2 regions of the Sneathiella limimaris genome follow, and region 1 is predicted to be linked to the other one. Evidence: riboswitches for the same ligand, from Rfam matches in the RefSeq annotation. Region 1 holds a riboswitch; the other holds the start of a gene.
What was found. A riboswitch is a leader RNA that binds a small molecule or an ion and turns the genes downstream of it on or off. The one in region 1 is predicted to bind cobalamin.
Positions count from the first base shown of each region.

Region 1 (7,635 bases):
CCGCACCCCAAAAGAAATTGCACCAACCGTAGCTGAAGAACAGAAACCAGCGAAGACCAGTCCCGAATCTTCTGAAACCAGTAACACAACTGAGGGAACAGCCGAAAAAACAACACCGGCAACTGAACAGACCTCTGGCATGTCAGCTTATGAGAAAGAACAACTGGAAAAGGCAGCAGCCAGCAAGGCAGCCAAGGAAAAAGCCCGGGCACAGTTTGAGGCCCAACGCGCTGCACAGGAAGCCAAAAAACAAAAACAGCGCGAAAAGAAAGAAGCCCAGAGAGAGCATGCCAAACTATGTAATCAGTTTAAGACGGCCGCCATGACGGCCAAAAATCGCAATCCTATGCTGAACCTGATGCTGCAAGTCGCCCAGGGTGACATTTCCCTTACCTCGGCAGAGCAGATCAGTGAAACGCGTAACGTTGCCGGTAAAGTGCAAGCCATCTGTGAAGCCACGGATATGCAAGCTCTAACAGCCCGGAAATGTTACTACACAACAACCACTTTCGAATATGATCCGGCAAAATGGTGTGAAGCCGCGGCTCAAGGCGAACCTCTGGTAAAAGCAATGGCGCTTAACGGGGCGAAACGACTTGTAGGGTCACTCGGCTCGTCACTTATTCAGTCACCTGAAGAGTTTAAACAACGCAATGGGTTTCTAACTTTCGAAGGACCTGTCACCTATGAGAGCCGCCTTACCTTTTCACCGGAAAAACTGAGCAATCAAAGAGGCGCAGTTGAGAAACTCCTGGTAGCGTCAGGTGAAGAAAACACAGAAAAAGTGTGGGATGAACAAAAAGTCCGTCTGGAAACACTCCGAAAACTGGTAGATCAAACGGCTGGTGACTGGCAGTTACCATCCAACAAGGATAGTGATTACAGCGGGGATCTCGCAGCAAAGCAAATCAAAAGCTTTCATGAAGATGCAGAGATTGTGGACGCCTGGCTCAGTCGGGAAAGCTGGAAAATTCATCGAAATGCATTGGGCGTCATCCTCCGCCGAACCCGCCCCGGTTATATCCTCTTCAAGCTGGAGGAAGATCCGCATTGTCAATTGAAACGCTACACCCAGACCGAGCAATATGTTGGCGGCGGAAACTACCAGAAAACGGATCAGGTCAGTTTTGGATATGTCCGGTTCCAAAGCTGTGACAACTAGCTCCTCGGAAAATTCTGTATTTCGGTCCGGCAAAACCTGCCTAAGGGAAAAACATGTTCTAACAACGGATCCCAAATACGGCAGCTAAATCAGAACTTTAGCAACTCATAATACTTGGTCCGGTTTTTGCTTAACTATATTTGTTAAACATAAACACCAGCTATGAGGAGAAACCGCATATGGTAAATTCTGTTCACGGGAACGGACATGGCCATGCCGCTAGATTTGTATCCCCCACCCCACAAGTCACAAATTCAGAAGAAACGGCCGAAGCCACGCCGACCCATCCGGGTAAAGGCAAGGCGGGCGCCCCCGGCCAATTGGCTAAAGAAATGCTGGGTGGTACACGACCACCTGGGTTCGCACTCGGCAATTTAGTTTCCTTAATTGCACATGGGGACCTGGAAGGCGCCCAGTCTTTGGCTGCCAGCGTGACCGCTCCCCCTCCATCTGAGGATCCTGCTCCGTCACCGGATGGCGTTGATGAGAGTGTTATTGGAGATATTGCCAGTCCTGATGAGACTACTGAAGAAACAAGTGACGCCGCACCTTTGGAAACTGCTGCAACGACGGAGGAAACTCCCTCTGAGGAGGAAGCCGGTGAAGCACTCGCAGCACCAACCACCGAAAATGATCCAGTAAACTCAGATGCAGAGATCGCCCTTGCAGGTCTTCAGGAAACGAGTGAGGACAGCTTGGTGGATTTATTCAGTTCTTCTGAGGAAGACACAAATCCAGTTTGATTTCGACCGGCGCGGTAGCAAACTTACCGCGCCGTCCTTCGCCAATCTGCGATCAGCTGGCCAATGCCCTATAAACCCGCCGTTTCAAATCCAAAGCAAATGGATGCGTGAACGCCATGACCCGCTGGGTCATCAACAACCCAGCTGAATTTGTTTCAGGTGATATCCACCATTGGGTACCCGCAACACCGCCCCACCAAATTTCACCGGCAACACCTTCTGGATCTTTCGCTGTTGGCTCGACCACCACAGAACCGACAAGACCGTATCCGCGTCCGGGAATGGCGCCCATACCTGCGAACTGAATGTTTTTACCTGCTGGCAACTGGTTTTGTCCAAGCAATGCACGGGTTTCCGGCTGCAACAGATCCATACCACCCGGGACCAGGCTCCGGATCAGGGCAATCATATCTTCCAACGTTGAAACCAGGCCACCACCGCCAGAGAGGCGCGCGCTAGGTTCTATGTATGCACCCCGATAAGGTAACTCATCAACGCGGGTAAGACCCGGTTTTGCCGGACGCATGATATCAGCTCCCTGATAATAGGCCGTCAAACGATCCAACTTGTCCTCTGGACAAATAAAGCCTGTGTCGTTCATGTCCAAAGGGTCGAAAATGCGCGTTTTGAAGAACAGATCCAAGCGCTGTCCGCTGATAACTTCGATCAAGCGACCCAAGACATCTGTTGCGATGGAATATTCCCATGATGTTCCAGGGTGATATGTGAGGGGGATTTCAGATAAAGCCGTGATCATCTCGGCCAGCGTTGTCCGAGAACTCATGACTTTTTTCTCAACGTATAGCCGGTTAATCAGGGTACCTGGATCAAACAGTCCATAGCTTAAACCTGCTGTATGAGACATCAGATTTCGAATAGTGATCGAACTTTTTGTGGGCTCCGTGTCTTTTTCAGATTTTGCATCTGCCAGAAGAACGCGGCGATTTCCGAGCTCAGGAATAAATTTTTCAATCGGATCGTCAAGCGCCAGCAGCCCCTCTTCCATGAGGAGCAGAACAGACAATGACGTGATCAGTTTCGTATTTGAAAAGATCCGGAAGATATGATCAGTCCGAAGCGGTATCTCCGCTTCCCGATCGCTCATCCCAGCCAAATGCACATCAACCAGATCCTGCCCCACCAATACAGCGGAGGAGATCCCCGCAAAAAGGTCCTGATCCACATAGTGTTGCATCCCCTGATGCAAGTCGGTGAAATCATACTGGCTTTCAATGATGGACATGTCTGTCATGAAAAACTCCCTCACTCGCGTTCTTATGCGCATTTGTTTCAGGATTTATCCCTAGCGCACTTTTCCGCCACTGTCATGAGGGAGTTTTGAAATCAGCGACCAACTGACAGCATGGTTTTGCGGCCCGTAGCCATTGGAATACTGTTCAACAGCCGGGCGATTGCACTTTTGGCAAGGGAACCAGTTTGCCTAAAGGCCTGTGAACGCAAGACATGAGCCTGCAATTCAACATCTTTTTGGATCTGATGACGATAGGTCTGGCCATTTAATGTCTGCATTTTCATAACTCGATCTCCTCTTTACAGGGAGTGTTCCCTGTTTCTGATGATCGGTTATAAAAGTTTTCTCAGCATAAATAATCAGGCTTGATTAGGTAATATTATTTGGTAAAATCAAATAATGTCATTTGATCCGACCAGTCTCGACCTCTTTATACGCATTGCATCTCTTGGTGCTATTGGTAAGGCCGGACGTGAATTTGGACTGTCTCCCACCGCGACTACCCAACGAATTCAAGGGCTTGAAGATGAACTCGGCGTGAAGCTCTTTAACCGGACCACGCGAAAAGTCGCCCTCACCTCTGACGGTGAGGTGTTTCTCAATCATGCCAGAAAGATCATTACGGCAATTGAGGATGCTCGCTCTGACCTCTCAACGACAGCAAAGAATATCAAGGGCGAACTTCGCGTAGCGGCGCCAGCCTCCTTCGGACGGCGGCATATCGCGCCCTATGTCACAGAGTTTTTGAAAGAATATCCCGACGTTCGTGTACGCCTTGATTTCAGTGATGGTCTTGTCGATATCGTGGATCAAGGATTTGATCTGGCACTCAGGATCGGTCAGTTGGCATCATCCACTCTTGTCGCAAGGAAGCTGGCTGAAATTCCACGCTTATTGACGGCCTCACCCGGCTATCTGAAAACTGCTGGCCCTATTGAAAAGCCGGAGGATTTATCCGCACATAACTGCATTATCCTTGGGAATAATCGAAACTGGAAACTGCGGGACCCGGAAGGAATTGAACATGAGGTTCGGGTCAATGGCAATCTCACCACCAACTATAGCGATGTGGTCACAGAAGTTGCCATTGCAGGCGGAGGCATTGCCTTGAGATCCCAGTGGGATATTCATCAACTCGTTACTGATGGCAAGCTTGTCCCGCTTCTGGACGACCACACAATAGTCCCGGAATGGAGCCTCTGGGCCGTCCGGCCTCCGGGCCAAATGGTCCCGGCCCGTGTTCGTGCCTTTATTGATTTCATAGCTGATAAATTCAAAGAATTGGACGCTTATCCGCTTTCAAATCCACATAGAAAGTAACCAGCGACTGTCTCATAACTTCCCATCTAAAAGTTTTCCTTGTCATCCCGTTTCGCTCATGCCCTTATGCTCGGGTCGAGTGCCTGCTAAGCAGGATAATCGGGAATCCGGTGTCATTCCGGAACGTGCCCAACGCTGTGATGGTGATGGTCAGGGTATTTACGTCACTGGTGTAAACCGGGAAGGCGCTCTGATCAAATGATCCTCAGTCAGAAGACCGGCTGGACAAAATAGCCCTACCCGCGTGGACGGCAGGATGGGCGTATTTTGACGTTGTTGGGGATTAACAATGACAGAAACATCAGTCCTGGCACCAGCCCAGCCTTTTACCAAAGACGAACGGGATGCCGTTTACAAAGCCATTCACACCCGCCGGGATGTGCGGGATCAATTCCTGCCAACTCCTATTCCAGAAGACGTCCAGAACCGATTGCTTGAGGCGGCCCATCACGCACCCTCTGTTGGTTTCATGCAGCCCTGGAATTTTATTATCATCCGCACGCAGCAAATGCGGGATAAGATCTGGAAAGCTTTTTCATCTGCGAATGAGGAGGCTGCGCAAATGTTTGAGGGGGATCAGCAATCCAAATATCGCTCTCTTAAACTGGAAGGTATTCGAAAAGCGCCGGTCAATCTCTGTATCACCTGCGATCGTTCGCGGGGTGGCAAGGTCATCCTTGGCCGCACTCACAACACCAATATGGATGTTTACAGCACTGTCTGTGCAATCCAAAACTTGTGGCTCGCTGCCCGGGCGGAGGGGATTGGTATGGGTTGGGTCAGCATCTTTAATGACGATGACCTGAAATCCCTGCTGGATATCCCCCCCAATATTGAAATTGTCGGTTACCTATGCCTTGGTTATGTGGATGAACTCTATCAGGAGCCTGAACTGCAAGCCAAGGGCTGGCGAAAACGGCTTCCCCTTGAAGACCTTATTTTCCAGGAAAAATGGAAACCGGAAGTACCGACCTAGCCCGCTTCACGATCCAGATCTATAATGTGGTGTTGATAAGGAAGGCGAATTGTCACGCAAGTCCCTTCTGCAAACTGGCTGGAGAAGATAAACTCGCCGCCATGCAGTTCTACAAGATGCTTGGATAGAGGCACCCCAAGTCCGGTTCCTTCACTTGTTGGTGTTGCGATATTGGTCACCTGCTCATAAGGGTTCAGGACAGCTTCAAGCTGATCTGCTCGAACGCCCACGCCGTTATCCTCGATCTCGATTTCAACATAACGGCCTTCAACCACTTGAGCGCGAACCTCAATGTGCCCGCCATTCGGTGTGAATTTGACAGCATTGCCAATAATATTGACGAAAACCTGCTTCAGGCGCACACAATCACAATCCAGCCAAATCGGAAAATCTGGCAGATGTTCGCGGATCTCAATCTGTTTGGAACTTGCCTTCAGATGCAGGAGGGAAATAGCCTGTTTGAGATCCTCGCGAATATCACATCTTTTCAGTTGTAGATCGAAGCGCCCTTCCTCAATCTTTGAAAAATCGAGGATGTCCGTGATAATCGATAATAGATGGGTACCAGCCGTCTTAATATCCTCAGCATATTCCCGATATTTTGGCGGTGTAACCTGGCCATGCAACTCTTTATCAATGATATCAGAAAAGCCAATTATCGCATTTAACGGTGTCCGAAGTTCATGACTAACATTGGCAAAAAAACGCCGACGTGTATCTAACGCACTTTCAGCTTCCATTTTCGCTTTAAGGAGTGAGTCGTGAACTTTCCGACGGATCGAAATATCACGGGCAATAGCAATATATCGTATCTTTCCCTCCAATGAGTAAGAGGAAATATTCAGTTCCAGCGGAAATTCCTGTCCATCTTTTCGGCGCGCTGGAACGGTCTCCGGTTCTCCATATTCTTTTGTCTCGAAATGAGACAACATTTCCTGCAACAGATGATGTTTATGCTGTGCTGCGTGCTGAAGCAGAATTTCTGCGCCCCTGCCCCTGACTTCCTCTTCTTTATATCCAAACATATGGCAGGCAGCAGGACTGAACAGCAATATACGCCCCTGTTCATCAAGTCCAATGACGGCATCGGCGCTATGATTGACCATTTCCCTAAACCGCACTTCACTCGCACGCAATTTCTCAACGGACTCAAACAGCACCTTATTTAGCCGTATTGCCCAGAAAAATAATCCAACGGATAGGACGATTAGGATCAGCAAACTTCCTAAAACATAATTGCTAACCCCTTGCGCCTGGGTAAGGGTATTGTTTAACTGATCCCGACCTGTGACGTTCAACTCCAACCAATGTTTTTCAAGATCATCAAGGGCGTTGATCATATCAACGTCGGAAACCTTAACGACTTGATCGACTTCAAAGGGGGATTTCCCCTGACTTACCATATCCGCCGCGACACTAAGCTGTTTCAAATAGTCATTGAGCGTGGCTTCGATCAATTGCAAATCCAGCATCTCACTGTCTGTGACCGGAAGCTGCCAATATTTTTCGACAATTGACAGGGCTTCGGCATGCTGGCTTTGGGCTAGTTGATGATACTCTTCCCGCCCCCGAAGCACGTAATTCTTGAAGTTGTGGATGAAACCGCCATAGCCGATTTGCTGCCGTAATGAGCTGAGCAGAAAGCCTTTTTGGGCAGGAATTTCTGAATAGTCCGTCCATTCCTGGTCGACCTGCTGATAAACCTTATTCACGGAAATCGTATAAAAGGAAAGGAGCAACGCCATTACGAGGACGGCAAGAAGCGCGGCCACTGCAAGCGGCTTTATTGCCCGAACTGGTTGTGCGCTCGTAACCATGAAATAATCATTTCCCCTCAAAAATGTACCCATATTCCATATATTCTAATATAATTAACGAATGGTAAGAGTTTAGATTCAATTTTATTCAACTATCGACCTAAACTGTTATTTTTTAATAACTTAGATACATTAGCCGAGGACGTGATCACCTCGAATTTACTGATAGTCGAACTCTGTAAACTGCTGAATCTAATCGATTTTAGAATTACTTATCGAGGGGAGACCCTGATCTGCGCTGGTCATTTGACTGGCGTCTTAAATCAGAATTCAACCAACTTCATCAAGATCTGAAGTTTTTCAGAAGAAAAATTACGATATTTATTCAGCCGCGATTGCCTTGCTCCGGCAATAGCAAGACGCAT
Region 1 is NZ_JABBYJ010000001.1:2,649,596-2,657,230, forward strand. It holds gene HH301_RS12885 (hypothetical protein) at 1-1,162, shown strand, start outside; gene HH301_RS12890 (hypothetical protein) at 1,342-1,905, shown strand; gene HH301_RS12895 (serine hydrolase domain-containing protein) at 1,958-3,157, opposite strand; gene HH301_RS12900 (hypothetical protein) at 3,250-3,441, opposite strand; gene HH301_RS12905 (LysR family transcriptional regulator) at 3,557-4,477, shown strand; cobalamin riboswitch at 4,538-4,717, shown strand; gene bluB (5,6-dimethylbenzimidazole synthase) at 4,767-5,453, shown strand; gene HH301_RS12915 (PAS domain-containing sensor histidine kinase) at 5,450-7,270, opposite strand; gene HH301_RS12920 (hypothetical protein) at 7,592-7,635, opposite strand, start outside.

Region 2 (7,635 bases), on a different contig from region 1:
AGCGCGGAAATTCTCCCGCTTGGCAAGAATGGTCCGCCAGCTCAAGCCCGACTGGAAACTCTCCAGACACAGTTTTTCAAAAAGGCGAATATCATCGGTCACCGGATAGCCCCATTCCCGGTCATGATAATCCAGAAATTCCGGCGCGCCGCCAGCCCATTTGCAACGGGGCTGACCATCCGGAGCGTTAAAAAGATCGCTCATTTCATGCCTCCTTAAGCTGCCAGGAATTCCAGCCGGGGATCAAGACGCTTGGGCTCAATTTCCAGTATCTCAGCGCTCACCACCCCCTCGGCCACGAAGGGATCGAGGGCGACCCGTTCCGCCAGTGCCGCTTTGGTGGTGTTATGGGCAAGGAGAGAGCCCCCAAGAGCCGGCTGCAGACTGCCCGCCATCAGGAATACCCCCTCATCAAAGCCGTCTTTCAGCCATGCATTATGACCCGCCATATGATCCCTGGCGGCGGCTTTGTTATCGGCAAATTTCAATAAAATCACAAACATATGCGATTTCCTTTTTTAAGCTGTTGACGCCGGAATTTCTGCGATGACCTGATCGAGCCAATCCTCAAGCGCGGTAACCTCGGCCCTCACAAAAGCCTCGTCCTTAAACGCATTGGCAAGGGTGGCGATCCCCTGGCTGCGCATCAAAATATGCATGGCGTGATGATTACTCTCCCCCCCGCATCCGAGGGCTTGAAACTGCCGCTCCAGCCAGGTGCGAAAGAGATCAAAGAGCCGATTGGCATCAGACGCGCCGGGATGATCCAACTTGGCAAGTTCCGTGCTCAGCGTCCCGATGGGACAGCCATAGAGCATGATCTTGGACTGGTTCTGAATGAGAATATGAATAAAGGCAATGATGCAGTCTTTGGGGCTTTTTGCCGCCCCCTCCCACTGAACGAGGAGAGCTTCCCGGTCGCTGATCCGCCGGGCAATCACCGCGCTCAGGATGTCATCCTTGGTCTTGAAGTGATAATAGAAATTCCCGCGGGAGATCTTGACCGCCTCAGCGATATGAGAAAAAGACGTCGCCTCAAACCCTTGCTCATAAAAGAGCTTGTCTGCCGCCGTGATAATCTCCTCCCGTGTCTCCGCCGCCTTCATCTGCTGCCTCTCAATTTTTAGGATGAATGTCCTAATTCTAGAAATAGGACAACCGTCCTAACGAGTCAATCAGAAATTTGAAGTTGCCATTTGGTTGTGAGGGCGCGAGACTGACACAAACAGGGGTTTTGTGTTTTGAGGGGGAAACCTGCTTGATAGCTATTGCTATAATCTGTTACCCACTGCTTGTATTCGCGCTGGTGGGACTTTGCTTTGACAAGTTTTACAAGGGCAAGAGCAAGGGTAAATGGGTCTGGATACTGAGCTTAACAGTGGTGCTTATCCTGGCACCTATTTGGAGGCCGGTTTGGACTAACTCAGCGCTTTATCTGTTATGCGCAACGCAAAGCGGTCCCAAATACATCAAGCAAATTCCGGAAGGTAGCTCCTACCTTCGTGTTGATAAGAGCTATGCGATGAGAGGCAACAAAGTCTATGGGTGTGATGAAGATTGCACAATTCTGTTGTTAAGAGGAGAGTTTGCGTCCATAGAATTCTACGTCAACTCCTCATCCCCAAATCTGCTGCCTGTCAGTGAAGGGTATGTTTCCTACTATTTGGCTGATGAAAATTCCAAAGAATGCGCCAAGTATAACAAGGCTTTACACAACCCAGATTTCATTCCTGCAAAAATACTAGCGGGAAGCGGGAAATGCCTGACCTATAAAAAACTTTCTAAGCCACAGTCCTCTATTATTTATGACAACAAAAAGAGTTGGGTGGAGTTTCTGGGCTTGAGTTTCAGGAAGTTTACAGACGGTTATTTTTTGAACGGTAAAGACCCTGTTTTTCAATTCGACAGCTTCCTTTTAAGCCCGAGAGAAGCAAAAGGAAATTTCAGTTTTTTCATGTCCAGGTCATGCGGCAACTTTTTAGATCGTAGAGAGAAAGATTTTAACGTTAGAACCTATTGGTTAGATCAGTGACCTCAACCCACAGCCCGATCGCTCCTTGCTTCATCCAGCCGCTCGAAGAAGGCGATTTGGTCGAGCCAGCCTTGGGTGGGATCTCCAGCGCGTTCGGCGAATTTAAGCTGGGTTTGGGCGATGCTCATGAGGTCCACTCCTTCTGACATGATCTTCTGGAACTCCGGGCTGTCGGGGGAGAGCGGAGTTAGGCCCGCGTCATAAACATGACGCTGCAGATGGGTGCGAAATTCCTCCCCATGGGTGGTGAGCATCATGAAATCCTTGGTGGAAATCAGGTCATTTTCCTGCAAAGCCTTGGCAAGGGCATCCACCTGGCGCGGGGAGATATTGTGAATGTCATATTTGGCGGCAATTTCATCGAATGTCATGGGGGCTGCAGGGGTGACGGCCTGAGAGTTGGAGGCGGCCCCTGCCTCCTGCGCGGCGATAAGGGCCTGAGCCGTTGCGACACTGGCACCGCCCGGGCGGTTGCCGGTCACTTTTGCCGCCTGCACCATCTTGGCGGCGGACCGATCGGCAAATTCTTCCGTCGTTGCAAGGGCAGCCTTTGCCTTTTGAACCGCTGAATGATAGGTCGTGTAGATGGCATTTGTGGACGCAGATGTGGCAGTTACCATGGCTTTCCCCCTTTTTTCAGGCTTCTGGATACCTGGCGGCACCCGTTTTATTCACACTTTATTAAGCAAGTTTCATGCCACTTTTAAGTGTGTAAGAGGGATTGCGTAAATAGCGTAAAGGGGCGAGAATTCGACAGCTAACTATTTTTTGTGTCGAGTGTTAATCATGCCCCCACCAATTTCGGAAATCCTGATCTGTAAAAGCTGCCAGATAAGCTGCGGCGCGAACGGGTTTGTCGATGCGGTTGCTGACGCCCTCAACAGGTCGGATCAGGCGGATGGGTTTATCGTTCGGGAGGTTGAGTGCATGAATAACTGTGATGCGCCCATCAGCCTCGCCTTGCAGGGGGAAGGGCTGGCGACCTACTTTTTTGCTGGCATTGAAGCGGATAAGGATGTTGAGGATATCATCAACACCTGCCGCACCTATCGGCAGAGCGAGGGCGGCTGGATTGAGGATGCGCGGGACTGCGGCTCTCTTCGGTTAAAATTGCAGGCGAGGGTTCCAGCGATCAATCCACGTGAACGATAAGCTCGCTCTGGACCGGTTTGCCATCCACCCGGTAAGAGCGGTGATCATTGGCATTTAAGGTCACCTGAACCGTGTTTTCACCTGCAGGCATACTGTCCATGTGGAACCAGTCCCCATAAATGCGGGCGCGCTTTTCGCCGTTCACATAAATATGGGCATGCCCCTCCCCGGCCACATGTTCGAGGCTGGCGTGACGCGGGGCAAACGTGAAATTCTGGGTCTGCAAAAAGACATTCCAGCCGGCAACCGGATCCTTATAGACGGCAAATTCAACGCTAGGTGCGCCAGCATCGGCAGGCAGATCAACAAATGAGCTATGAAGGGCAGCGTGGGCCGCCCCGCCATGATCTGCAGATCCATGAGCGCCGTGCCCCCCATGACTTGCGGGATCTGAATGATCATGACCATCCAATGTAATCCCGTTTCCGGCCGCAACCAAAAACCCGGCAAGACCACCGAGGATTAGACCAACCCCTAAAAGACCAAGAGAATTACTCATCAGATCAGGTCCTTAAAACCAGTATAAATATAACGACATCCTGAAGAGGCTGCCCCCTTCAGGATTGAAAGGACTTAGGCCGCAGTTTCTGCTGCCTGCTCCCGCTGCCAGAAATAGCCCGCAAACATTCCAGTCAAAACCCAGGCAGCAAAGCCAATGCCCAACGCCCGGCTGGCAAACAACGCCCCGATTTCTGTGGGTACTGGACCCGTGAAATAATCAGGCTCCGGCGCGCCAACCACATGCGGCGCAAGCAACAGAACAACCGCAGCGCCCCAATAAAGCCAGCTGCTTTGAAAGGCAATCAGCCAAAGCGCGATAGCTGTGGCACCCGCAGTTGCAAACCACCAGCCCTGACGCAAATAGACATCTGCGGCGGCAACTCCCGGCACCTCTGGCGCAAGGGTGAAGGCAGGTGCAAACTGAAAAGCTATGAAGCCGGCTATGCCCCAAAGAAGACCGGTCCGCGCGTTGATTTTCGCGCCTCTCTCCTCGGCGAAAGCCATAGCCGCAACCATCAGCAAGGCATATCCACAATAGATGACAATGCTAAAACCGATGCTAAGCCCGTCGCGAACGGCTTCAAAGCCACCAACGTCCTGCTGGGCACTCGGCGGATTGCCGTTACCGAAATGGACGAGCTGGCCGCTCTCGTAAAGCTCTGCATGCAAGAGAACAGGCTGCACGAAGTAAAGCTGCAGCAGACTCGCAATAAAGCCAGCGGCAGCACCAGCGAATAACGCGCTGGTCACTATACGGGTAAACATGGGTTAGTGGCAGGGAAAGCCTGTCGCGTGACGCACGTCGTGAGCCGCATCATGCAGGGTGTTGGCCTGGATATGGCCTGCCACGAAAACCAGGGCCAGTCCCATCATCGCAGAAAACAGGATCGGTGCCAGTTTGCTTTTGGAAGCAGATAAAGTGGTAGTCTGCGCAGTCATTAAATTCTCCTTTTCCTGTCGCACCCGACAAAGCTACAAACTCGCGTCTGGCAGGTTTCCTGGCTTGTGGATCCTTGCAATCAGCCAGCCTTCCCGGTTTCCCAGTGGCATTGTTGGCCGTTACTCCTCACCTACAGTTGCGGGGGCAGCCACGGATTTGAACTTTGTTCCGGTCAGAAAGCTGAACCGTTATCCGTACCGTGTTCCCTTTTTCACCTTTCTTCGTTTTACCGAAGAGAGGACCAAACAAGCGAACAGTATCAGCTTCATCTCACAACTTGAAGCTTTTTTAGGGGAGCTGCTTCATTTTCTTTGTCTCCGACAATTGGAAAAGTCATTGCAATATCCGACACTTCAGAGAAACAAACGCAATCTTTTATAAGGGCCTTACACATAAAATTACCAAAAACACTCGAAAAAGGCGATATTTGGGGTGTAACCGGTGTAAAACCATAGTACTAATAATCGCTAATTAATACCTCTACATACAACCGAAATACATGCTCTCACTTGAACTGCTGGACACTGTCCCAAATGTGGATACGACCATTCTCAAACTGGCAGAATGCTGGAAGAATTGGCGCGGTGAACGCCTCATTCCGCTTCGCCAGGACGTGCGTCCGGAGGCCCTTGGCAGTGCGCTGAGCGGCATTTGCATCTATGAAGTGATTGCGCCGGATGAAGTCATTATTCGGCTTGAATCTGGCGTTATCAGATCATTGACAAGCGAGTCAGCAAAAGGGGCAAACGTTATTGCCATGACCCCGGAAGAAGACAGAGCCATCCGGATCGAGCGATATCAGAACACCCTGTTCACCCCATGCGGCATGTTAGGGCGCGGGGACCTGAAATTTGCCAAAGGCAAGGTCGTGGATATGCTGAGTATTTTCCTACCGGTCGCTGAAGAAGTCGATGGGCCTGCCCGGTTTGTGTATGTGGGACAGCAAGTCATCAGCACCAACGACTGGAAAGAAGATGAAATGTCGGTAGTTTCTGATCTTGCCCATGAATTCCACTATGTTGACATCGGTGCCGGTTACCCATCAGCCAACAGCGCCTGTGCCTGAGTCTGTGCCTAGCTTTTGCGGTTATTAAAGAAATGGTCAGCCTGAGCTCTATTTGGGAGCCGAATGACAACCTCCGTCCCCACTCCGAGCTCGCTCTTCAACTCCAGCTTGCCGCCGTGAAGCTGAACCAGGATCTGGGCAATGGATAGCCCAAGCCCTAAACCTTCATGAGCGCTCATATAACCTTGCCGGATCTGGCCAAATTTCTGCAGGGCCGTTCCGATCTTATCCTCGGCGATGCCGATCCCGGTATCGCGAATGCTGATCACCGGAGCACCGCTATCGTCCATTTTTGCGATCAGAGAAATCTCACCGCCCGGTCTGGTAAATTTGATTGCGTTATCCAGCAGATTGAAGACGATCTGGCGAACCCGCACAGGATCAGCCAGAATTGGCGGTAGATCATCTGGGATAGATTGCGTGAGATTGAGCTTTCCAGCTTCAATCCTATCTTGCTCCCGCCGGATGCAGTCCTGCAGCAAAGCTGCCAAATCAAACTCTTCAGGGGTAATCTGAAGTTTCCCTGTTTCAATGCGCGCCACATCCAACATATCAGTTACCAACCTGAGCAGATGCTGGCCAGCGGTTCTGATATGCTCCGCATATTCCTTATACTGCAGGCTTAACGGACCTAGGATCTCATTCACCATCATATCCGAGAACCCGTTGATAGCATTCAGTGGCGTTCGAAGCTCATGACTCATGTTGGATAAGAAACTGTTTTTGGCTTCATTGGCGGCAACCAGTTCTTCAAACGCGGTTTTCAGCTCCGCTTCCTTTGCTTTCTGTTGTGAGAGATCAGCGGCAAGCGTAACCCGCCCACCGTCCGGCGTTCTGGCCTCCCGATACAGGAACCAGCCACTTTTACGGTCCATTTCAAAGGGCTCGCCGGGCTTGCGATGTCGCTGCAAACGCTCCTTAATATAGGCTTTTTCGCGCCCGGCAGCGTTCTGCAATTCACCGGAGTAAGCATCCGCCTTCACAATATCGCTGAAAGAAACGCCGGGCCTGAGTATTTTCTGGGCTGCTGTCGAGAGATGACGCCTATAGGCAGAATTCCAAATCACGGCTTGATCCCGATTATCAAAAATTGCCACCCCATCATTCATCGACCAAATCGCCCGCGCCAGTCGATCATTCTGTGTAATGCTGGCATTGACCCGAAAAGCCAGGATCGCAGCATAAAAGAAAAGCATCATAAGAATGCCATAAGGCGCAATATAGAATGAGCGAATGAGACCATTTGCATAGAGCAGGTCATTAGCACCGGAAAGCACCAGAGACAGCGCACCCATGGTGATCAGCCAGGCGCTGGGAACTCGCTCAACCAGCACATGACGGATCTCAATCACACAGGCGATAGTCACAACGAGCAGATGCAGCCCCAGAAAATAAACCAGCTCTACTGGCAACCCTTTCGGCCAAAACACGACACAGATCGAAATCGTTGCGGCCTGATACACGATCACATGAGAGAGGACCCGGCTGATCTTTCGCTGGTGAACCTGATAGATAAATTCATAGATCAGCGCGATGAGGAAAGCCCCACTGATATAACCAAGCCGTTCATCCCAATGGTAAGGCACACTGGGAAACAGAACGACCAAGGCCGCATTTGAGGTAATCATGTAACTGGCAGCAGCAAAGGACATGACATAAAGAACGAGGTAGGCCTTTTCCTGAGGTCGTCCTAAATGCAGCGTCACCATAAAAATTCCCAGGCAGATGAGAGCCCCGCTCAAGAATAGATCCTGGGAAAGATCCAATATGCTCTCAAACTGCTGTTCACTGTCCGGCCCAATGGTGAAGGTATTGAAAAATCCACCCCCAGCGTAACTGGAGAAATTGGACACATGAATAAGGAGATCAAGCTCCCCCTCAACGCCTGTGAGGCTGCTATATTCGCGCGTAATAAATGCGACAGCCTTGTCAGAGGTCCTCGCA
Region 2 is NZ_JABBYJ010000003.1:350,301-357,935, forward strand. It holds gene HH301_RS17300 (DNA-3-methyladenine glycosylase I) at 1-204, opposite strand, end outside; gene HH301_RS17305 (YciI family protein) at 216-503, opposite strand; gene HH301_RS17310 (TetR/AcrR family transcriptional regulator) at 519-1,106, opposite strand; gene HH301_RS17315 (hypothetical protein) at 1,259-2,032, shown strand; gene HH301_RS17320 (hypothetical protein) at 2,035-2,652, opposite strand; gene HH301_RS17325 (DUF1636 family protein) at 2,819-3,184, shown strand; gene HH301_RS17330 (hypothetical protein) at 3,165-3,683, opposite strand; gene HH301_RS17335 (CbtA family protein) at 3,758-4,450, opposite strand; gene HH301_RS17340 (CbtB domain-containing protein) at 4,454-4,624, opposite strand; cobalamin riboswitch at 4,657-4,886, opposite strand; gene HH301_RS17345 (PAS domain-containing protein) at 5,125-5,691, shown strand; gene HH301_RS17350 (ATP-binding protein) at 5,700-7,635, opposite strand, start outside.
Region 2: linked by a shared signal. The riboswitch ahead of HH301_RS17340 (CbtB domain-containing protein) and the one ahead of bluB (5,6-dimethylbenzimidazole synthase) in region 1 are both predicted to bind cobalamin.